Regions from separate parts of the Longispora fulva genome, predicted to be linked through region 2. Evidence: riboswitches for the same ligand, from Rfam matches in the RefSeq annotation. Region 2 holds a riboswitch; the other holds the start of a gene.
The links. Region 2 has a riboswitch for S-adenosylmethionine ahead of thrC (threonine synthase). Riboswitches for the same ligand answer to the same signal wherever they lie in the genome.
Positions count from the first base shown of each region.

Region 1 (10,793 bases), 290 kb from region 2:
CCACCTGGGCGGCGCTGGTGGCCCCGGCGATCACCGACGCGACGGCCGGCTGGGCGGCGAGCCCGCCGATCGCCACGTCGAGCATCCCGACGCCGCGTTCGGCGGCGAATGTCGCGATCCGGTCGATCAGGTCCCAGTCGGCGCCGGCGTGCACGTGCGGGCGGTTGGCCAGCCGGGTGCCGGCCGCCGGGGCCTCGTCGCGGGCGTACTTGCCGGTGAGCAGCCCCGACTTGAGCGGGAAGTACGGCAGGATGCCGACCCCGAACTCCTCGCACGCCGGCACCAGCTCGGTCTCGATAGCCCGGTTGAGCAGCGAATACTCGTTCTGGGCGCTGATGAACCGCGCGCCGGTCGCCTCGTAGTCGGCCTGGGCGACCTGCCAGCCGGAGAAGTTCGAGCTGCCGATGTAGCGGACCTTGCCCTCCACCACCAGCTCGTCGAGGGCGGCCAGGGTCTCCTGGATCGGGGTCACCCCGTCGGGCTCGTGGTACTGGTACAGGTCGATCCAGTCCGTGCCCAGCCGGCGCAGTGACGCCTCGACGGCCAGCCGGACGTACCGCCGCGAGCCGCGCGCGCCCCAGTCCGGCCCGTTGAGGCCCTGCATGTCCATGCCGAACTTGGTCGCCAGCACGATCTGGTCGCGCCGCTCGCCGAGCACCTCGCCCAGCAGGGATTCCGAGCGGCCGGGGGTGCCGTAGATGTCGGCGGTGTCGAAGAGGGTGATGCCGGCGTCGATCGCGGCGTCGACCACCGCGCGGGTGCCATCGACGCCCTCGGTCACCGAGCCGGGACGTCCGAAGTTGTTGCAGCCGAGGCCCACGACGGAGACAATCAGGCCGGAGTTGCCCAGTGGGCGGTAGGTCATGTCAGTCACGCGATCGACCGTACCGCGTAGATCAACCTGTCCACCTGCTCGATGGTGCTCCCGAGGCCGAGGCTCGCCCGGACGGCTGTGACGTCCGGGATGTTCTCGTCCCCGCAGTGCGCCACGCCCCGTGGCGCGTCACTACAGGCGCCGACTGCTGAGCGCCCCGCCCGGGCGCCCAGCAGTCGGCGGGTCAGTGGGTGCGCGCAGAACAGCCCGTCGCGCACGCCGATTCCGAACTCGGTGGCCAGCCGGGCCGCGACCCGCGACGACGGCACACCGTCGACCACGAACGCGACCACGCCGATCCTCGGGTGTTCGGGTCCGAACAGATTCAGGTCGTGCACGCCGTCGATCGCGGCCAGGCCGGAGCGCAGCCGGGCGGTCAGCGCCTCCTCCTCGGCCTCGACCTCGGCGCGGTCGGCCAGCGCCAGCTCGGTGCACACCGCGGCCAGGGACACCGCGCCCAGCAGGTTGGGGGTGCCGGCCTCGTGCCGGGCGGCGCCGGCCGCCCACCGCACGTCGTGGGTGGCGTCGCCGACGTGCGCGGTCGCGCCGCCGCCGACCAGGTACGGCTCCGCGGCGTCCAGCCAGTCGGCCCGCCCGGCGAGCACCCCGGCCCCGAACGGCGCGTACAGCTTGTGGCCGCTGAGCACGAGGTAGTCGACGCCCAGCTCGGCGATGTCCACCGCCCGGTGCGGGGCGAGCTGGGCGGCGTCCACGCAGATCCGCGCGCCGTAGAGGTGCGCGGCGGCGGCCAGTTCGCGGATCGGCCACAGCTCGCCGGTCACGTTGGACGCGCCGGTCACCGACAGCAGCAGCGGGCTGTCGGCCTCGGTGCGGCGCAGCTCGCGCAGCGCCGAGTGCACGGCGGTCACGGCCCCGGACGGCGAGGACGGCGAGGGCAGCCGGACCGTGCGCTTCCACGGCAGCAGGTTCGCGTGGTGCTCGGCGGCGAACGCCAGGACCGTGGTGCCGGCCGGCACGGCGTGCGCGAGCAGGTTCAGCGCGTCGGTCGTGTTGCGGGTGAAGATCAGGTTGTCGTCCGGCCGGCAGCCGACGAACTCGCGGAGGGTCTCGCGGGCCTCCTCGTACCGCTTCGTACACAGCTGGGAGAGCTGGCCGGCGCCCCGGTGCACGCTCGCGTAGTGCGGCAGGATCTCGTTCACCGCCCGGGCGGCGGCCGAGGCGCACGGGGCGGTGGCGGCGTAGTCGAAGTTGGCGTACGGGACGTGGGTGCCGTCGGCGAGCTTGACCGTGACGTCCGCGCCGAGGACGGAGAGGTCTGCGCGGGTGGCGGTGAGGGCGGACATGGAGAATCCTCCGAGGTCTCAGGGACCTCGGGGAATGTGCCGGGGTCCGCGCTTGACCAGCACGAACGAATGCTGGACCTGGTCCTCACCCGGGGCACCCCACCGCGGTGGAGGGTTGCCGGCCAGCGAGCCGGGGCTTGTCGCTGGCGCTCATGACCTGCCGAGAGGTTACCGCATAAGCTGAGCCCATGGCAGAGCTCGCACAGGGTGACGTGCACTACGGTCCGCCGCCCCCGCCGCCGAGGCGCTTCGACTGGAAACGCCTGATCGTCATGATCATCGCGGTGGTGGTGATCGCGGCCGGTGGCATCGCGATGCTGCTCTACCTGGGCTTCGCCTACGGCGTCGGCCCCACCCTCGTCGGGCTGGCCGGCGCGATCCTCCCCGTCCCGCTGCTGGTCTCAGCGTTCCTCTGGCTCGACCGGTACGAGCCGGAGCCGTGGAAGCGCCTCGCCTTCTGCTTCGCGTGGGGGGCGTGCGTCGCCACCGCGGTCGCGTTGGTGGTCAACACGCTGATGGGCGAGTGGGTGTTCCCGAACCTCGGGGTCTCCGGCAGCCATGTGGCGACCCTCGTCGCGCCGTTCATCGAGGAGTCGATGAAGGCGCTCGGCCCGCTGCTGCTGTACATCTTCGTGAAGCGGTCCTTCTCCGGCCCCACCGACGGGATCGTCTACTTCGGACTCTCCGCCGTCGGGTTCGCCATGATGGAGAACATCCTCTACATGGGCGGCATCTACGTGCGGACGTCCGCGGACACCGGCCTGGTGTCCCAGGGTGCGATCAGCGTGGTCGTGCTGTTCGTCGTCCGGGTGGTGATGTCCGGCTTCGCGCACCCGCTGTTCACGTCGATGACGGGCATCGCCGTCGGCTTCGCCGCGCGCAGCTCCAACAAGGTCACCCGTACCCTGCTGCCGTTGTCCGGCCTGATGATGGCCATGATGCTGCACGGCACGTGGAACCTGATGGCGACGCTCAGCGCCCACAACCAGCTCGTGTTCCTGTACGGCTACTTCGGCCTGATGGTGCCGATCTTCTTCGGCGTCTTCGGATTCGCCCTGTGGACCAGGGCCCAGGACGGCCGGATCGCCGGCCGGGTGCTGCCGGCGTACGTGCGGACGGCGTGGATGACCCCGCCGGAGGTGGCGTCCCTGATCACCGTCGGCCGGCGCCTCACCGCGCGGTACTGGGCCCGCCGGGTCGCCGGCGCGTCCGGCGCGCAGGCCATGCGCGGCTACCAGGACACGGCCACCAAGCTCGCCCTGCTCCGCGACGGGGCCGAGCGCGGGCTGGCCGGCCCGGACTTCGCGGCCGAGGAGCTGCGGCTGCTGCACGACCTCGCGGCGTACCGCAACGTGTTCACCGGCCGCGACCCGCTCACCCCGCAGGGCCGCTGGGACGGCTCCGTCTACCACCTGGTGTTCCCGGACCGCTCGGTGCGCGCCGTCGCGCCGTCGGCCAGCCCGGTCGTGCCGATCCCGGTCGCCCCGCCGCCGCCCCCGCCCCCGCCGCCGATGTACGGCTACCAGCCCTACCCCTACGGCTACCGGGGCTGATGTCCGCGTCCCAGGTCCTGGCGTTCCTCGAACTCCTCCAGGGCCGCCCGGGGCTGGGCGGCGCCGCGCTCGCCGAACAGCTCGGCGTCGACCCCAGAACCATTCGCCGGTACGCCGACCAGCTCCGCGACCTGGGCATCCCCGTCGAGGCGGCCCGTGGCCGGTACGGCGGCTACCGGCTGCGCCCCGGCTACAAGCTCCCGCCCCTGATGTTCACCGACGCGGAGGCCACGGCCGTGGTCGTCGGCCTGCTCGCCAGCCGGCAGCTCGGCCTCGCCGTGGGCGACGCGGACGGGGCCCTCGGCAAGGTGCGGCGGGTGCTGCCCGTGGCGCTGCGGGACCGGACCCTGGCCGTGGCCGACACCCTGGCCTTCACGCTGCCGGCGCTGTCCGGCGAGCCCCCGGACGCCGCGGTGCTGCTCACCGTTGCCACCGCCGCCAGGGACCACCGCCGGGTGACCCTGCGCTACGTGTCCTGGCGGGGCGAGGAGACCGACCGGGAGCTGGACCCGTACGGCATGGTCTTCCACGCCGGCCGCTGGTACGTCGCGGGGCTCGACCACCGCAGCTCCGAGGTGCGCACGTTCCGGATCGACCGGGTGCTGTCCGCGCGCCTGGCCGCGGAGTCCTTCGCCGGGCCGGTCGACTTCGACCCCGTCGCGCACGTGACGGACTCGCTGGCGAAGGTGCCCTACCGGCACCCGGTGGAGGTGGTGCTGGAGACCGACCTGGACAGCGCCCGGCGCCGGATCTCCCCGACGCTCGGGACGCTGGTGGAGGTGCCCGACGGGGTGCTGTTCACGACCAGGGCCGAACGGTTGGACGGGATGGCCGTGATGCTCGCCGGGTTGGGGTGGGGATTCACCATCCGGGTCCCGGACGGGTTGCGGGTGGCCGTCGCGGAGCTGGCCACCCGGCTGGGCGAGAACGCGCGCCGCTAGGATGGAGCTCCCGGCAGAGGTGCCGCCGCTGTCGGGGCGGAGACGCGGCGTAACCGTCGAAGTGTGGTCTTGATCTGTCAGGTCGTGAGGTCGACCAGCAGCTCCGCCAGGTCCTTCGGGCGGCTGAACATCGGCCAGTGGCCCGTGGTCAGCTCGAACAGTCGCCACCGCGGCCCGCCCAGCGCGGCGAAGAACGGATGCCCCGCGGCGATCATCTCGCGCACCACCGGCAGCGGGAACGAGCACGCGACCAGGTCGCACGCCACGTCGTCGGCCCCGGTGCGCCGGATCGGCTGGGTGACGGTGCCCAGCGGCTGGTCGGTCGCGCCCGCCCGGAACCGGGCCAGCGCCGCGTCGTCCATGCCGGCCAGGCTCGCGCCCATCGTGGTGGCGACGTCCTCCCAGGACGGCAGCGGGATCCGCCACCCGTCCCCGGCGAGGCTCTCCAGGTACGCCCGGCCCTCCGGCCCGCCGAAGTCGGCCTGGGCGAAGCCGTCGGGCAGGGGCCCGCTGTCCACATAGACGACCCGGGCGAGGCGGTCGGGGATCCGGTCGGCCACGCCGGTGACCGGGGAACCGCCGTAGCTGTGCGCGACGAGGACGACGTCGGTCAGGTCGTTGTCCTCGATCACCCGGACGATGTCGGCGACGTGGGTGTCTAGGTCCGTGTCGGGGCCGGCCTCGGCGGCCCGGTCGGCCATGCCGGTCAGCGTGACCGGGTGCACGTCGTGGCCGGCGGCCCGCAGCGCGTCGGTGACGTCCTGCCAGGCCCATCCGCCGAGCCAGTAACCGGGTACCAGAACAAAGGTTGTCATGCGCCCAGGCTAGAACCGAATCCGGACAGTTTCCGCCCGGATTAGCTACCCGGTGTCTTCTTCCATCTCGGTGAGCACGACATTGCGCCCCACGATGTACCGGATCCCCGTGTTCAGCGTCGCCACCAGCGGCACCGCCACCAGCGCGCCCACGATCCCGGCCAGCACCAGACCGGCCCCGATCGCCACGATCACGGCCAGCGGGTGGATCGCCACCGCCCGACCCATGATCAACGGTTGCAGGACGTGGCCCTCGAGCTGCTGTACGGCGATCACGGCGGCGAACACCAGCAACGCCGTGAACGGACCCTTGATCACGAACGCGACGAGTACCGCGATCGCGCCGGTCAGCGTCGCCCCGATGATCGGGATGAACGCACCGAGGAACACCAGCGCCCCGAGCGGCAGCGCGAACTGCGGCACCCCCAGCAGCCACACCGCCATCCCGATGCCGACCCCGTCGATGAACGCCACCAGCACGGTCGCCCGCACGTACGCCACCAGCGTCCGCCACGCGGCCTGACCCGCGCCGCCCAGCGACTCCCGCGCCCGGACCGGGAACAGGCCCACCAGGAAGGTCCAGATCCGCTGGCCGTCGCGGAGGAAGAAGAACGTGACGAACAGCACCAGCAGCATGCCCGTCAGGACGTGCGCCGTCGTGACGAACGTCGAGACCGCGTTCTCCGTCAGGTTGTCCTTGTTGCCGACCAGCCACGTCCTGACGGTGTCCAGCATCTGGTTGAGCTGGTGGTCGGTCATGTGCAACGGGCCGGTCTTCAGGTAGTCCTGAATCTGCTCGATGCCCTCGGCGGCCTTCTTCGTCAGCAGCGGAAAGCCGCTCACGAACTGCTGGATCACGGCCGTCAGCACCCCGACGATGGCGGCGATGCCGGCGATCAGAGCGATCGCCGTGGCCAGGGAACCGGGCAGCCGGGCCCGGCGCAACCAACCGACCAGCGGCGTGAGCAGGGCGGACAGCAGCAGGGCCACGATGATCGGGATCACGATCGCCGACAGCCGACCCACCAGGATCAGCACGAAGTACCCGGCGGCGCCGATCAGCAACAGCCGCCAACTCCAGGCCGCGGCGATCCGGATCCCCCGGGACACCTCCTGATCGGGCGACACCTCGACCTCTGGCACGGGCTCCACCACCATCGGTAGGGGCGGCGGGGTGAACTCCTGATCCCGTCGCTCGGCGGCGGCGCGCACCGGTGCGCGCATCGACTCCCAGGCACTCAGGGCACGAGAGCCCCAGCCCTTCATCCTGGCCAGCGTGCACCTCCCCGTCGGTTCAGCTTGAACACCACCATAGTCGCGCGTTCGAGCGTGCCGGTAGCGTCAACAGATGTGACCGATACCCAGACCAGCGATGGGCTACCCATCCGCCTCCTGCACGACCGGGTGCTCGTCCAACTCGAGGGCAACGAGGGCGAACGCCGGTCCGCCGCCGGCATCGTGATCCCGGCGACCGCCTCCATCGCCCAACGGCTGTCCTGGGCCACCGCCGTGGCCGTCGGGCCGAACGTACGGGCCGTCGCGACCGGCGACCGGGTGCTGTTCGACCCCGACGAGCGCTCGGAGGTGGAGCTGCACGGCCGGGAGTACATCATGCTGCGGGAACGGGACGTGCACGCTGTCGCCGCCAAGCGCGTCGAACCCGACTCGACCGGGCTGTACCTGTAGATCATCGGGTGCGCCGGGCGCGGACGGGCCGACCGGCGGGGCCGCCGCGCGGGCAGTCCGCGCTGCCCCCGGGGCCGTCAGCTCGTCCCGAGCCGCTTCAGCGCCTGCCGCACCACGGCCGGATCCGTCGTGTACCAGAACGGCGGCAGCGACTTGCGCAGATACGGCCCGTACGACCGCTGGGTGTGCAGCCGCGAGTCCAGCACCGCCACCACGCCCTTGTCCCCGAGCGTGCGGATCAGCCGTCCGGCACCCTGCGCCAGCCGGACGGCGGCGTGCGGGACGCTGACCGCCGCGAACCCGGAGCCGCCCTCCGCGTCGATCGCCGCCGACCGGGCGGCCGACAGCGGCTCGTCCGGACGGGGGAACGGCAGCCGGTCGATGACCACGAGCTGGCACGCGTCACCCGGCACGTCCACGCCCTGCCACAGCGACATGACGCCGAACAGGCACGTCTCCGGCTCGGCCTTGAACCGCTTCACCAGCAGCGGCAGCGACTCCTCGCCCTGCAGCAGCACCGGCAGGTCGGTGCGCGCCCGGACCACCTCCGCGGCCCGCTCGGCGGCCTTCCGCGAGGAGAACAGCCCCAGGGTCCGGCCGCCGATCGCGCCCACCAGCTCGACCAGCTCGTCGGCCGCCCCGTCCGACAGGCCGGACATGGTCGGCCGGGGGATGTGCGCCGCCACGTACAGAATCCCCTGCTTGGGGTAGTCGAACGGCGAGCCGACGTCCAGGGACGTCCACTTCAGGCCGGCCTCGGGCTTGGCGTCCGCCGGGGGCAGGCCGAGGGAACGGGCCACCGCCTTGAACTCCCCGCCCAGGGCTAGCGTCGCCGACGAGGCGATGACGACCCTTTCCGGGTACAGCGTCTCCGTCAGCGTGCCGGCCACCGACAACGGGGCCACCACGAGCGCGCGCCGGTTGCCCCGGTCGTCCTTCTCCACCCAGGCCACGTCGTGCGCGGCCTCCTCGAGCAGCCGCTGGGCCGTCTCGGTGATCGCCGCCAGGTTGACCTTGGCCGGCTGCTTGTCCACGGCCGACGGGTCGTCGTTCTTGATGTCGCCGATGCCGTCGATCGCGTGCCGGCAGGCGGCGTCGACGATGGTCAGCGCCTCGCGGAGCTGCCCGTGCAGCGACTCCAGCCGGCCGGGGCGGGCGTCGGCCAGCGCCACGGCGAGCGCGTCGGACGCTTCGACCAGCCGCTCGTACGCACTGGCGTCGATGTGTTGGCGGGCCCGGCGACCGGCGACGTCCATCGCGCTCGTGGTCAGCTCCGCCTGGGTCGCCGACGTCACCCGGTCGGCCAGCTCGTGCGCCTCGTCGATGATCAGGACGTCGTGCTCCGGCAGGATGTGCCGGCCGGCGAACGAGTCGAACGCCAGCAGGCTGTGGTTCGTCACCACGATGTCGGCGGCGCGGGCCCGCTCCCGGGACGCCTCGGCGAAGCACTCGTGCCCGAACTGGCACTTCTGCGCCCCGATGCACTCCCGCGCCGGCATGCTGACGCTGCGCCACGCCGTGTCGTCCACGCCCGGGTCCAGCTCGTCGCGGTCGCCCTCGACGGTGGTCTCCGCCCACTCCCGGATCCGGGTCACCTGCTGGCCCAGCTTGCCGGCCTGGCCCAGCCACTTCGGCGCGTCGTCCTGCTGGAACAGGTCGGGCTCGTCGGCGTTGGACGACTCCAGTTTCGCCTTGCACAGATAGTGCGCCCGACCCTTGACCAGCGCGAACGTCGGCCGGCGGCCGAGCACCGGCTCCACGGCGTCGGCGAGGCGGGGCAGGTCGCCCGTGACCAGCTGGGACTGCAGGGCCAGGGTCGCGGTGGAGACCACGACCGGGCCGTCCACGAGCAGGGCCGGAACGAGATACGCGAGGGACTTGCCGGTGCCGGTGCCGGCCTGGACGAGCAGGTGCTCGCCGGTGCGGATGGCTCTGTCGACGGCCTTGGCCATCTCCTTCTGCCCGGGTCGCTCGGCCCCACCGGGGACCGCTCCGACGGCGGCGGCCAGCAGCTTTTCGACGTCGACGGTCACGGTCGATAACCGTACTCCCGGGGTGCGACAGCTTCCCCGCGCGGGCCGCCAGAAGAGTGCCCCGACACCCGGCTGCGCGTGATCCGCACGCGCCGCAGTGCGGTGTGCGCATGGGCGCCGTGGGTCACGCCGCGGCGCGCACCCAGGCCACCGCGCGCCGCTCGGCGTAGAACGACACGAACGGGATCGTGCCGGCGAGCATCATCAGGACGATCCGGCCGAACGGCCAGCCGGCCCGCCGACCCAGGTCGAACGTCAGCACGACGTAGACCATGTAGAGCAGGCCGTGGATCGGGCTGACGATCGCGACGCCGGCCGGCTGGTCCGCCAGGTACTTCAGCGGCATCGCCACCAGGGTGAGCGCGAGCAGGGCGACGCCGACGACGTACGAGGAGAGCCGGTAGCGCGACAGTGCCCCCGGCACGCCGGGCTCCGCGAGAGTGACCGCGGGGGCCGCCGGCACGGCGTCGTCCTGGACGGCGTCGGTGGCGAGTTCGGCGCGCTCGGTCATGTCTGTACTCCCGGGTAGTCGTTGGGCGACCGGTGCGGGTGGGCGTTCAGCCACCCGAGGTAGTGGTTGTATGCGGCGGTCTCGGGGTCGTCGTCGTGGGCCGAGGCCCGGGCGGCGGCCCGCTGCTCGGCGAGTCGCCGGGCGACGTCCGCGCCGGAGGCCCGCTCGACGGGAGCCGCGCTCTGGTCGGCACCGGCCTGGTCGCCGGCCGGGCGCGCGCCGGTCGCCCCCGCGCCGGACGCCCGCGCGCCGGATCCGGACGGCAGCGGGCCGACCTCAGGCCGCAACGCGTCCACCGACCCCCGGAGCTCCCGCCGAACAGCCCTGATCCAGACAAAAATGGTGAAACCCGCGAATACCGGCCATTCCAGGGAGTAACCGATACTGAGCGCGTTGCCGTCCCGCGCCCGGCCGATCTGCCACCACGCGAGCCCGAGCATCGCGGCGACGATGGCCGCCGCGAGCAGGTGGAGCAGCAGCCACCGGGGGGTGAGGAGCCGGCGCATGTCCAGCAGGCTACCCGTGCACGTGAACGGCGTGCCGCTCGGCGTGAGAAAGTAGACCCGTGACAGCCCTGTACCGCAAGTACCGGCCGAGGACGTTCGACGAGATCATCGGGCAGGACCATGTCACCCAGCCCCTGATCCAGGCGCTGAGGAACGGCCGGCTGAACCACGCCTACCTGTTCTCAGGCCCCCGGGGCTGCGGGAAGACGTCGAGTGCCCGGATCCTGGCCCGTTCGCTGAACTGCGAGCAGGGCCCCACGCCCAACCCCTGCGGCGAGTGCCGGTCGTGTCGCGACCTGGCCCCCGACGGGGCGGGTTCCATCGACGTGATCGAGATCGACGCCGCGAGTCACGGCGGCGTGGACGACGCCCGCGAGCTGCGGGAGAAGGCGTTCTTCGCGCCGGTCTCCTCCCGCTTCAAGGTGTACGTGATCGACGAGGCCCACATGGTGTCCTCCGCCGGGTTCAACGCCCTGCTCAAGCTGGTCGAGGAGCCGCCGGACTACGTCCGGTTCGTGTTCGCGACGACGGAGCCGGAGAAGGTCCTCGGCACGATCAAGTCCCGGACCC
Region 1 covers NZ_JADOUF010000001.1:6,098,099-6,108,891, reverse strand. The annotation lists gene IW245_RS27660 (aldo/keto reductase) at 1-865, opposite strand, end outside; gene IW245_RS27655 (aminotransferase class V-fold PLP-dependent enzyme) at 871-2,178, opposite strand; SAM riboswitch class IV at 2,222-2,336, opposite strand; gene IW245_RS27650 (PrsW family intramembrane metalloprotease) at 2,367-3,731, shown strand; gene IW245_RS27645 (helix-turn-helix transcriptional regulator) at 3,731-4,672, shown strand; gene IW245_RS27640 (alpha/beta fold hydrolase) at 4,750-5,487, opposite strand; gene IW245_RS27635 (AI-2E family transporter) at 5,533-6,753, opposite strand; gene IW245_RS27630 (GroES family chaperonin) at 6,838-7,173, shown strand; gene IW245_RS27625 (ATP-dependent DNA helicase) at 7,251-9,125, opposite strand; gene IW245_RS27620 (DUF3817 domain-containing protein) at 9,331-9,717, opposite strand; gene IW245_RS27615 (hypothetical protein) at 9,714-10,223, opposite strand; gene IW245_RS27610 (DNA polymerase III subunit gamma and tau) at 10,283-10,793, shown strand, end outside.
Region 1: another riboswitch for S-adenosylmethionine. It lies ahead of IW245_RS27655 (aminotransferase class V-fold PLP-dependent enzyme); the one in region 2 lies ahead of thrC (threonine synthase).

Region 2 (10,793 bases):
TTCGCGAACAGGTCCACGCTCTCCGTCGTGCCGCCGGTGGCGATCAGGAACGAGATCGGGCCGAACCACTCGGTGCCGTAGGTGTCCTCGTCGGCCGCGTCCAGCTTGACGATCAGCGGGGTGCGGACCACGGCGTCCGGGAAGTCCGGGTGGGTGTGCGCGACGGAGTCGAGCACGACCTCGCCGACCTTGCGGGCCAGGTCGAGCCGGCCGATGACGCCGTCGTTGACGATCGCGCCGATCAGCTCCACGGCCCGGGCCGGGTCACCGGTCAGCTTGGCCGTGGCGCCCGCGATCCCGGCGGCGACCTCGTCGAAGGTCTTCACGCCGTCCGGGGTGGAGATGCCGTCGCGCGGGATGTAGATGTTCTGCGAGGTGGTGCACATCTGCCCCGAGTACAGCGACAGCGTGAACGCGATGTTGCGGCACATCCCGGCGAAGTCGTCGGTCGAGTCGATGATGATCGTGTTGACACCGGCCTTCTCGGTGTACACGACGGCCTGGGTGGCGTTCGCCTCCAGCCAGTCGCCGTACTCCGTCGAGCCGGTGAAGTCCACGATCTTCACCTCGGGCCGGGTGGCCAGCACGGAGGCCAGCTTCTCGCCCGGGGCCTCGGGGGCCAGCTGGACCAGGTTCGGGTCGAACCCGGCCTCGGCCAGCACCTCGCGCGCGACCCGGACCGTGATCGCCAGCGGGGCGATGGCGCGCGGGTGCGGCTTGACGATCACCGGGTTGCCGGTGACCAGGGAGGCGAACAGGCCCGGGTAGGAGTTCCACGTCGGGAAGGTGTTGCAGCCGACGACGAGGGCCAGCCCACGCGGTACCACGTGGAAGGTCTTCGTCATCCGCAGCGGGTCACCCTTGCCGGCCGGCTTCTCCCACTCGGCGGTGGCCGGGTGCCGGGTCATCTCGGCGTACGCGTAGGCGACGGCCTCCAGCGCCCGGTCGAACGCGTGCGCCGTGCCGGCCTGGAACGCCATCACGAACGCCTGGCCCGTGGTGAACTGCACGGCGTTGGCCAGCTCGAACGTGTTCTTCGCGAGCCGGTCGAGGATCTCCAGGGTGACGCCGGCCCGGGCCTGCGGGGTGGCGGCGCGCCACGCGGGCAGCGCCTCCTGGCCCCGGGAGATCAGGGTGTCGACGTCGAGGTGCGGGTAGCGAATACCCAGGTCAACCCCGAAGGGGCTGGTCTCCGTCGCGACCCGCTCGGTGCCTTCGAGCGGAAAGTCCCCGTTGTGGTACGCCTCGAAGGCAGCCTTGCCGTCCGCGGCGGCCGTCTCGCCCCACACCCGGGGGCTGGGCGATTCGGGGTAGGCCGACCAGTAGCCCCGCTCCCGGATCGCGGTGAGCGCGGCGTCGAGTTTGTCGCTGTGTGTGGCGAAGAGGTCCGCAGTCATGCCCACCATCATGCACCGGCTATGACAACATTCGGCAATCTGATCACCAACGTGTCATGCGTGGCTCAGCACGGCGGGGGTTCGACCTCGTCGGTGACGTAGGCGTGCGTGACGTACTGGCCGCCGAACAGCTTGTCCCACCGGTCGGTGGAGCTGATCCACTCCCCCTGGGTCTGGCACTCGACCGGCAGCACCGCGTACGGGGCGGCGTAGCCCACCACCCGGTAGTCCGTGCCCGGCCCCGAGCGCAGGTTGATCAGGCCCTGGGCCTGGCCTGCGCCCGGCGACACCCCGCTCCACAGGAACGTCACGGTCACCCAGGCGTTGGTGTCGAGCTGCAGTCCGTCCCAGAACGTCCCGTCGGCGAGGTCGAGCCCCGCCGGGTTGTCGACCGTCCGGCCGAACTCGTCCTTCTTGCCGTTGTAGTCGTCGTACCATGCGGCCTGGGCCTGGGGCACGCCGCGCGGCAGGTCGCCCCACTCCTGACGGTCGGGGTCCCAGTAGTCGTCGTGGGTGTTCCAGGGCCCGACGTCCCAGACCGGCGCGTACTCGCACCGGCCGCCGTCGGCGCACACCTGCACCGTGCGGTCGCCGCTCCCCTTGGCCGACAGCCCGCGGCGGGACGGCAGGGAGACGAAGTGGTCCCGGGAGGTGATCACGTGGCCGTTGGCCGTGTTCTTGCCGACGAGGCCCTCGCGGGTCGCGTACACCCGGGCTTGGAAAGGAGGGTCGTCGACCGCGTAAGCAGGGGTTGGGGCGACCGTAATCACCCCAACCAACACACTAGCTATCTTCACCCACATAAAAGAACATTAGGCGGCTTCTACAACTCCTGTTGCCAGTTCACCCAGGTATCCGCCCAACGGAACCCCATCCGCTCGTTAATCACGATCATGTAGGCGTTGTCGGCGGCGTTGGAGGTGTCGATCGCGCGGAGCTGCGGATACGTCGCCCGGTAGAAGGCCAGGTTCTCCAGCTTCACGATCGTGCCCAGCCGGTGGCCCCGGTGCGCGGAACTCGCGATGGTGTTGTGCTGCCAGGCGTGCCACTCGTCGCCCTGGTCGCTGGCCAGCGCCGAGTACGCCGCGAGCGTGTCCGACTCCCGGTGCACCAGCCCGACCGCGAAGTGGAGGTGCCCCCGGGCGTGCGCGACCTCCTCGCCGGCCCGGACCCGGTCGGCGTCGATCTTCTCCTCCTCGAACGCCAGGTCGCCGATCGGGGACTCCATCATGACCCGGCTGTCGAGGTAGGCCAGGTCCGCCGCGTACCGCTCCGGCACCCGGTCCCGCCAGGTCACCAGCTCGTAGCCCTCGGCGTGCGTCCACGCCTCGGCCAGCTGCCTGGCCAGCTCCTCCTCGGAGACGACGCCGGACACCCAACGCCGGTGCGCCTCGTCGAGCACCCGACGGAAGCCCATCTTCGCCGCGAACGCCATCCCGGGGCCGTGCGGACTGTCCGCCTCGGTACCGGGCAACGCCTGTGTCGCGTCGGTCTGGAGGTTCTTGCGATGGTGGAACCGGGCGCGCTCGACGGCCTTCCCGTAGAGCGCGCGGCCGATACCCCGGCGGCGGTGCGCGGGCGGCACCGTGAAGTCGACCCCGATGTTGTCCAGGTTGTCGAGGGTCGGCATGTGGATCTGGAGCGACCCGACCGGCTCGCCGCCGTCCACCGCGAGCCAGAACTCGTTGGCCTCGCCGGGCCACGGATTTCGGAGCCGACCGGTATCGCGTTCGAGGGTGGGGGCGGGGAACTCCGCGCGGTCGTGGGCGGCGGCCGCCGCGTGCACCTGGTGCCAGGCCGCCACCGCCGCGTCGTCGCGCACATCGATCTGGTTGATATCCATACCCGCCAGACTGACCGCCCCGACCCGACGCCGCGACTGAATTACGCCAACTCCTGCTTGTACTCCACCGTCGACTCCCTGGCCCGGAATCCCACCGCCTCGTTGATCGCGATCATGTGCCGGTTCTCCTCGGCGTTCCACGTGTCCAGGACGCGCAGCCCCGGCACCTCCGCCCGGACGAACGCCAGGTTCGCCAGCTTCACGATCGTGCCCAGCCGGTGGCCCCGGTGCTCGGGAGCCGCGATCGTCATCCACTGCCAGCCATGCCAGTCAACCCCATGATCAAAGGCAATCGTCGTGTACGCGACCAGCCGCCCCCCGTGCAGCGCCCCGGTGTTGAACCGCCGCCTCTTGCGCACCTCGAGCGCCACGTCCTTGGCCCGGAGCAGGGCGACGTCGACGTCCTCCTGCTCGACCGGGATGTCGCCCATCGGCATGTCGATCAGCATCCGGCCCTCGAGGTAGACCGCGTCGGCGATCAGCCCGTCCGGCACGCCGTCCCGCCAGGTGACCAGCTCGTAGCCCTCGGCGTGTTTCCACGACTCGGCGAGCAGCGCGTCGAGGGCTGCGTCGGGCACCGTACCGGCCTCCCAGCGGCGGCGCACCTCGTTCATCGCCCACGTCGCGCCCATCGCCTCGGCGAACGCGTGCCCAGGCCCCTCGCCCCGACAGCCGCCGATCATGGTGGTCCGGCCGTTCGCCCCGGCGCGCTCGACGGCCTTGGCGTGCAGGGCGCGGCCGATGCCCCGGCGGCGGTGGTCCCGCGACACCCAGATCTCGACCTCCACCAGGGCGAGGTTGTCCCGGGTCGGCATGTCGACCACGAGGCCGCCCACGATCCGGCCGTCCTCGACCGCGATCCACTTCTCGGTGGCGGTCCCCGGCCACGGGTCGTCGATCGCGTCGACCCACTGTTCCCGGCACCGGTCCGGCAGGTCCGGGGTCTGGTCCTGGTGGATCTGGTTCAGCGCCGCGTAGTGCTCCTCGACCAGGGTCCGGTCGGAGGTGTCCAGCTCGATGATGTCCATGCCTGCCACCTTGACCGTCGGGCGCGGAGACCGCGACCGATTTAGCCAGGTGGATCAAGGACAAAAAGGAACCGCCCCCGAATCCTCGGGGGCGCTCCACGTTGGTCGGGAGAACGCTCGCTTGAGCAGCACCGCCAAGCTGCGGCACCGCTGCACCGATCGAGATCGGAGCACATCATCGAAACAGGTTTCGATGGTGGTTACGGCGTCCTCCCGCAGAGAAAATACTCTGCCTCTACCACCCGGCCGTCAAGCAGCCAAGTTATAGTTATCGATCGTTAAGCTCACGGTACGCGACGACGCGCCCGGGGACACCGGGCGACTCGCCAACCCACCAGCACACATTACGCAGCGCCGCGACTACTCTGGGTAACTTATGTGACCTATGTCACAACAACCCAGCCTCGCGGGCGGCCCGCAACGAAGGCTTCACCCGGTGCGTCGGTCCGACCCGGTCGGCCACGGCGTCCAAAGTCTTCAGTCCCTCGCCGGTGTTGTAGACCACTGTCTCAGCAGTCGGGTCCAGCCGGCCACTCTCAACGAGCTTCTTCAGCACGGCCACGGTCACGCCACCGGCGGTTTCCGCGAACACGCCGGTGGTCCGCGCCAACAACTCGATGCCGTCGCGGATCTCGTCGTCGGTCACCGAGTCCATCCACCCCCCGGTCCGGCGCACCGACTCCAGCGCGAACGGGCCAGCGGCCGGGTCCCCGATGTTCAACGACTTGGCGATACCGGTCGGCTTCACCGGGGTGATCTCGTCCTTGCCGTCGCGCAGGGCCGTCGCGATCGGGTCGCAGCCCTTCGACTGCGCGCCGAACACCTTCCACGAACTCTCGGCGACCAGTCCGATCTCGACCAGCTCCTCGAACGCCTTGTCGATCTTCGTCAGCAGCTCGCCCGACGCCATCGGCGCGACCACCTGGGCCGGGAGCCGCCAGCCCAGCTGCTCGGCCACCTCGTAGCCGAGGGTCTTGGAGCCCTCCGCGTAGTAAGGACGGACGTTGACGTTGACGAACGCGGTGTCCTCGAACGCGTCGGTCTCCGTCAGCTCGCCGCACAGCCGGTTCACGTCGTCGTAGGAGCCCTCGATCGCGACCAGCTCGCCGCCGTACACGGCCGTGGTGATGATCTTGCCCTGCTCGAGGTCGGACGGGATGAACACGATGCTCGGCACCCCGGCGCGGGCCGCGTGCGCCGCCACCGAGTTGGCCAGGTTACCCGTCGACGCGCACGCGAAACGGGTGAAACCCAGCTCCTTCGCCGCCGTCAACGCCACCGACACCACCCGGTCCTTGAACGAGTGCGTCGGGTTCGCCGAGTCGTCCTTCACCCACAGCGTGCCGGTCATGCCCAGCTCGGCCGCGAGCCTGTCCGCCCTGATCAGCGGAGTCAGACCGGGGTCGAGGGTCACCCGGGAGGCCGGGTCCTGGCCGGCGGGGAGCAGCGGCGCGTACCGCCAGATGTTCTGCGGGCCCGCCTCGATCTGCTCGCGGGTGACCTTGTTCAACGCCGCCTGGTCGTAACCGACCTCCAGCGGGCCGAAGCACTCGAAACAGGCGTGTTGAGCGATCAGCGGGTACTCCTGGCCGCAGGCACGACAGACCAGACAGCGGGCGGGAGAGTTGGTGGCAGACAGCGCCATAGCGCGATTCCTTCCCATCTTTCCCGGAATCGATCTTCGATCCGGGCCGGATTTGGCACCTAACCCACACGTGTGGCGGTTGCCGGAGCGTCAACGGGCCGTTCCCTCGGCTCCTCTGGATGAGGTATTCAGTTGTGCCCAGCATTCTATGGGCTTTTTCCACCACCCGACACGTGAGCCACACCACGCTCGTTGAACCCTCCGATCGGGGACAAGGAGGTCCGAAATGGCAGTAGGGCACAGCCCAATGGTGCGTCGGAGCAGGCTGGGGGCTGAGTTACGCAAGCTCCGCCGGGACAAGCAACTGACCATCGCGAACGTGGCAGCACTCGTCGGCTGGCAGGCCTCGGAGCTCAGCAGGCTGGAGAACGGCAAGCTCCGACCGGACCTGTCCGTAGTCATGGACATACTCGACGCGCTGGAGGTGATCGGCGGGCAGCGGGAGATCCTGATCTCCATGGCCCGGGACGCCAACCAGCGCGGATGGTGGAAGGCGATGGTGGGGCCGATGTTCGAGCGGTACCGCCAGATCGCCGAGATCGAAGCAGGCGCCACCGACATCCGGCAGATCACTCTGCTCTTCGTGCCCGGACTCCTCCAGACAGAGGAGTACACCCGGGCCAGGCTGTCGCACTACCCGAGCTTCGCCGACCCGGCGGCGCTGCAGACAGCGATCCACGGCAGGCTCACCCGCCAGAAGCTGCTGGACAACGAGGAAACGAAGTATTCGGTGATCATGGACGAGGGAGTCCTTCATCGCCGGACCTGCGCACCACCGATCCTGACCGACCAGTTCCGCCATCTGGTCAAGATCGCGACACGACCGAACATCAGTATCCGGGTACTCCCCTTCGGTGCCGACATCTATGAGCGGACACCGGCGGCATCCGCCTTCACGCTGTTCCGGTATGCGAGCCCCGACGATCCGCAGGTCGGATTCGTCGAGACCAACACCGTGGACCTGGTGCTCAGCGACGCTGAGGACCTGGCCCGGATGGAGGGCATCTTCCAGGAGTTCTGGGCAGCCACGCTCAACGCCGAGGATTCGAGCAGGATGCTCGAAGAGGCCGCTGAGCGGTTTCAGCGAGAAGGATCGTGATGACGACCGAATTCACCGCTTGGCGCAAGTCAACCCGGAGCTCCCCCTCTGGCGACTGCGTCGAAGTCTCACCGAGTGGCGATCAACAGCTCGTCGGAGTCCGGGACACAAAGGACCGTTCGGCCGGCATGCTCGTCTTTGTCGGCGCGGAGTGGTATGCATTCGTGGGCGGGGTCAAGGCTGGCTCCTTCGATCGCTGATCGGTTCCATCTGCACAACGAAAGTGTGGCCTCGGGGATCGCCCCGAGGCCACACGTATTTATTCCATGACCCGAATACCAGGAACGCGGAAGCCCGAAGCCTCGATAGAGCGCTAACGTCGAGGCATGTCGAAGTCAGCCGACCTCCACAGCAGGCGTCAAGATCTGGGCGTCGCCCTCCGAGAGCTTCGCGAGTCCACCAGCTTGAGCGGCAGCCGCCTCGCTGCTCGGCTCGGCGTCAGCCAGTCCAAGGTCTCGAAGATCGAGACCGGCCTGTGTAGACCTTCGATCGACGAGGTCGAAAGTATGCTGACGGTGCTGCAAGCGTCTCCTGAGACACGCGAGAGGATCCTCGCGATGGCGCAGATCGGACCACTGGTCTTCACCCACGCGAGGGCGATGCGACAGGCTGGCCTGGATCGCAATCAGCAGACGGTCGGAGTCAGGGAGCGCTCGGCGCAGGAATACAGGAGCTACTTCCCTGCCGCAATCGCCGGACTTCTACAAACGCCGGAATACATACGGGCAATGTTCAGCCTTCCGAATTCAGGAGGAGTCGATCCGCAGCGAATGATCGCCGCGCGACTGGAGCGGCAGCGCGTCCTCTTCGAGGGCGCACGCAGCTTTCAGTTCTTGGTCGGCGAGGCCGCACTACGCAACCGGGTGGGCCCCAGCGCAGTGATGGCGACCCAGATGGATCACCTCGTGTCTGCTTCCAGGCTCGCGAGCGTCAAGATGGGCATTCTTCCTTGGACCATCCGACTCCCACAGGCGCCGCTGCACAATTTCGTGATCTTCGACGAGCGGCTGGTGGTGATCGAAACCATGCACGGCGACCTCAAGGCGCGTGATCGCACGGACATCCTTCTGTATGTGGAGTTATTCGAGTCATTGAATCAGGTTGCGTTGCATGGGGAGGAGGCTCGGGAGTTCTTGCTGAAGGTCGCTGATGAGCATCGGGAGCTTCCGGACTGATCGGTGCGCGCCGGGTGAGGGACCGCCGTAACCGTCTGAAGTTTATGCTCTGACCCGCATCGATTCGGCTCCAGGCTGGGGCACGGTCATAGCGTTTGGGGATGACGACTACCGCTACCGCGCTCGGGACGCTGGACACCGTTTCCAACGGGCCTCGTGATGCCATCATCAGTCTCGCGCTCGACGGGATCGTGCACTGGATGACGCCCGGGGACAGTTACCGGTTCCATCATGACGGGCTGGACTGGCGGGTGACCGGTGGGCGGTTCCGCGGAGCGGCGTTGACCCGCGCGGGGCAGCCCGTACACCACCTGCCGATGGTGCACGGGGACGAGACGTTGAGCGTCGCGCACGCCTACACCGCCCAGATCGGACCCGACGGGTACTGGGAGCTGTGGCGGCTCAATCGGTGAGCAGCAGCTTCGGCAGGTCCTCGATCCAGCTCAGGACCATGCGCTCGTAGCGGATGGCGTATTCGCAGGTCACCAGCCGGTAGGGTTCGCCGGCCTCGGCCAGCGCCGCGCGTTCGGTCTCGTGGTGGGCGAGGCGGGCCGCGTGCACCTTGCGGTGCCGGTCGAGCAGCAGCTCCAGGTCCTCCGGGCCCAGGTGCTGGCCGAAGCCGATCCGGAGCAGCAGCTCCTCGCGGGGCTGCTGCGGATGCGGAGCGCCCACGAGCCAGGCCCCGAACGCCTCCCGCCCGGCGTCCGTGAGGTGGTACGGCACGCTCCCCCGCGGGCCGGTGTCCCCCGCCCCGACCAAACCCCGGCCGGCCAGCAGCGGCAACTCCCGGAAGATCTGGCTCCGCGTGATGCCCCAGAAGGGGCTGATGTCGGCCTCGGCCGCCCGCGCCAGTTCACCGGCGGTGGCCGATGTCAGGCGGTGCAGCAGTCCGAGGGTCGCGGCGGAGGTGGCGTTCAGGTCGCGCGGCTGCCTCATGGAACGCAATTGTCCGCTCAAACTACGAACTCCGGCTCGGAAAAAGGGTTAGCTGTCAGTTAAGACCGAACACACTGGGTGGTACGAGTGGATTTGTCGGTCCAGTTTCGACGGATGAGTGAGCAAGATCCACAGTAGAACTTGTCGTGCCCCGCTGGCACAATTCTGGCATGCGTAGCCGGTTCGGCGGGGCCATCCTCGCTTTGGCGCTCGTCAGTGTGCTGACCGGGGTAGCGGCCGCCGGGTTGGCCGTCTTCTCCGTCGTCGGGGTGGGGCTCGGCCCCGAGAGGTGCTGTCCGGCGGGCGGGCCACCGGCGCAGGCGGGCCCGCGGCCCACGGTCAGCCCGTCGGCCGCGCCGACCAGGGCGCCGGGGCTGCCGTTGTGCGTGGTCGGCTCGTGGCGGGTGGTCACGGAGACGGCGATCGTGAAGTTCTACTCCAACGCCGACCCGTTCCCGGCCAGCACCAGCGGCAAGGTCTACGAGTTCCGGGCCGACGGCACCGGCACGGAGAGCTACGACAACGTGACGTACACGGCGAACAGCGACGGGTCGACCCTGCGGCTGACGTCGAACGGGTCGGCGGAGTTCACGTGGACGGCGACGGGGGACACGGTGACATATCTGGCCCGGACGAGTACGACGCTGCGGCACCACTGGTCGGTGCCCGAAGGGGAGCTCGACTCGGAGAGCAAGCCACAGCCGGAGCTGAACGAGACGGATCATTACACGTGCGCTGGTGGGACGTTCGAGGAGAGCAACGCCACGGGCTACAAGTCGGTGTGGGCCCGCACACCCGGCTACGGGTTCTACGGATGAGGCGTGCCCTGGCCCTGATCGCGCTGGCTGGCCTGCTCGTGTTCGGGGGTGCGGTGCCGGCCTCCGCCGCGCCGCCCAGTGCCGAGGAGCGGGCCGCCGCCATCGCCCGGCCGGCCATCGTGATCGTGGAGATCCGCTGGCACGCGTGGGTCCGGGACACCCGGACGGGTGAGGTGTTCGGCGGCCGCGACGGGTATCGGATCGTGAGCTCGTGCACCGGGTTCGGGGTGCACGCAGACGGCCAGCTCGTCACGGCCGGGCACTGCGTGGACCCCGGGCCGGAAGGCATCGGCCGCGCTCTGTTCGGGATCGTCGCCAAGGAGCTGGCCGCCGTCGGCCGGGCCACGGACACCGACAAGGCCGTCGCCGCCCTGCTCGACCACGCCGTGACCGAGGGGCCGACGAAGGACAGCCCGATCAGCCGGCAGGTCGTCGTGCACCGCGGGGTGCGGATCGACGGCGGGACCGTCGACGACCAGCTGCCCGCCGAGGTCGTGCACGTCCTGCCGCACAGCCAGGGCGACGTCGCCGTGCTGAAGATCGAGCGCGGCAGGCTGCCGGCTCTGGAGGTGGTCGACGGCCGCGACCTGCCGGTCGGTACGCCGATCCTCGCCATCGGCTTCCCCGGTTCCGCCGACCGGATCAGTGACCCCACGCTGGAGCCGAGCGCCAAGGACGGCCGGATCAGCAACCGCCGCACGGTCGCCGGCATCCCGTTCTACGAGGTCAGCGCCGCCTCCACCGGCGGAATGAGCGGCGGGCCCGTGGTCGACCAGGAGGGCCGGGTGGTGGGCATCGTCAGCGCCGCGCCGGCCGGCGAGCCGCAGGCGTTCAACTTCATGGCCGCGTCCT
Region 2 covers NZ_JADOUF010000001.1:5,810,962-5,821,754, forward strand. The annotation lists gene paaN (phenylacetic acid degradation protein PaaN) at 1-1,409, opposite strand, end outside; gene IW245_RS26215 (DUF8814 domain-containing protein) at 1,463-2,107, opposite strand; gene IW245_RS26220 (GNAT family N-acetyltransferase) at 2,221-3,240, opposite strand; gene IW245_RS26225 (GNAT family N-acetyltransferase) at 3,282-4,268, opposite strand; gene thrC (threonine synthase) at 4,657-5,913, opposite strand; SAM riboswitch class I at 5,925-6,039, opposite strand; gene IW245_RS26235 (helix-turn-helix domain-containing protein) at 6,161-7,012, shown strand; gene IW245_RS26240 (DUF397 domain-containing protein) at 7,012-7,212, shown strand; gene IW245_RS26245 (helix-turn-helix domain-containing protein) at 7,339-8,187, shown strand; gene IW245_RS26250 (hypothetical protein) at 8,289-8,600, shown strand; gene IW245_RS26255 (PadR family transcriptional regulator) at 8,590-9,123, opposite strand; gene IW245_RS26260 (lipocalin-like domain-containing protein) at 9,294-9,941, shown strand; partial or broken gene IW245_RS40970 (trypsin-like peptidase domain-containing protein) at 9,938-10,747, shown strand.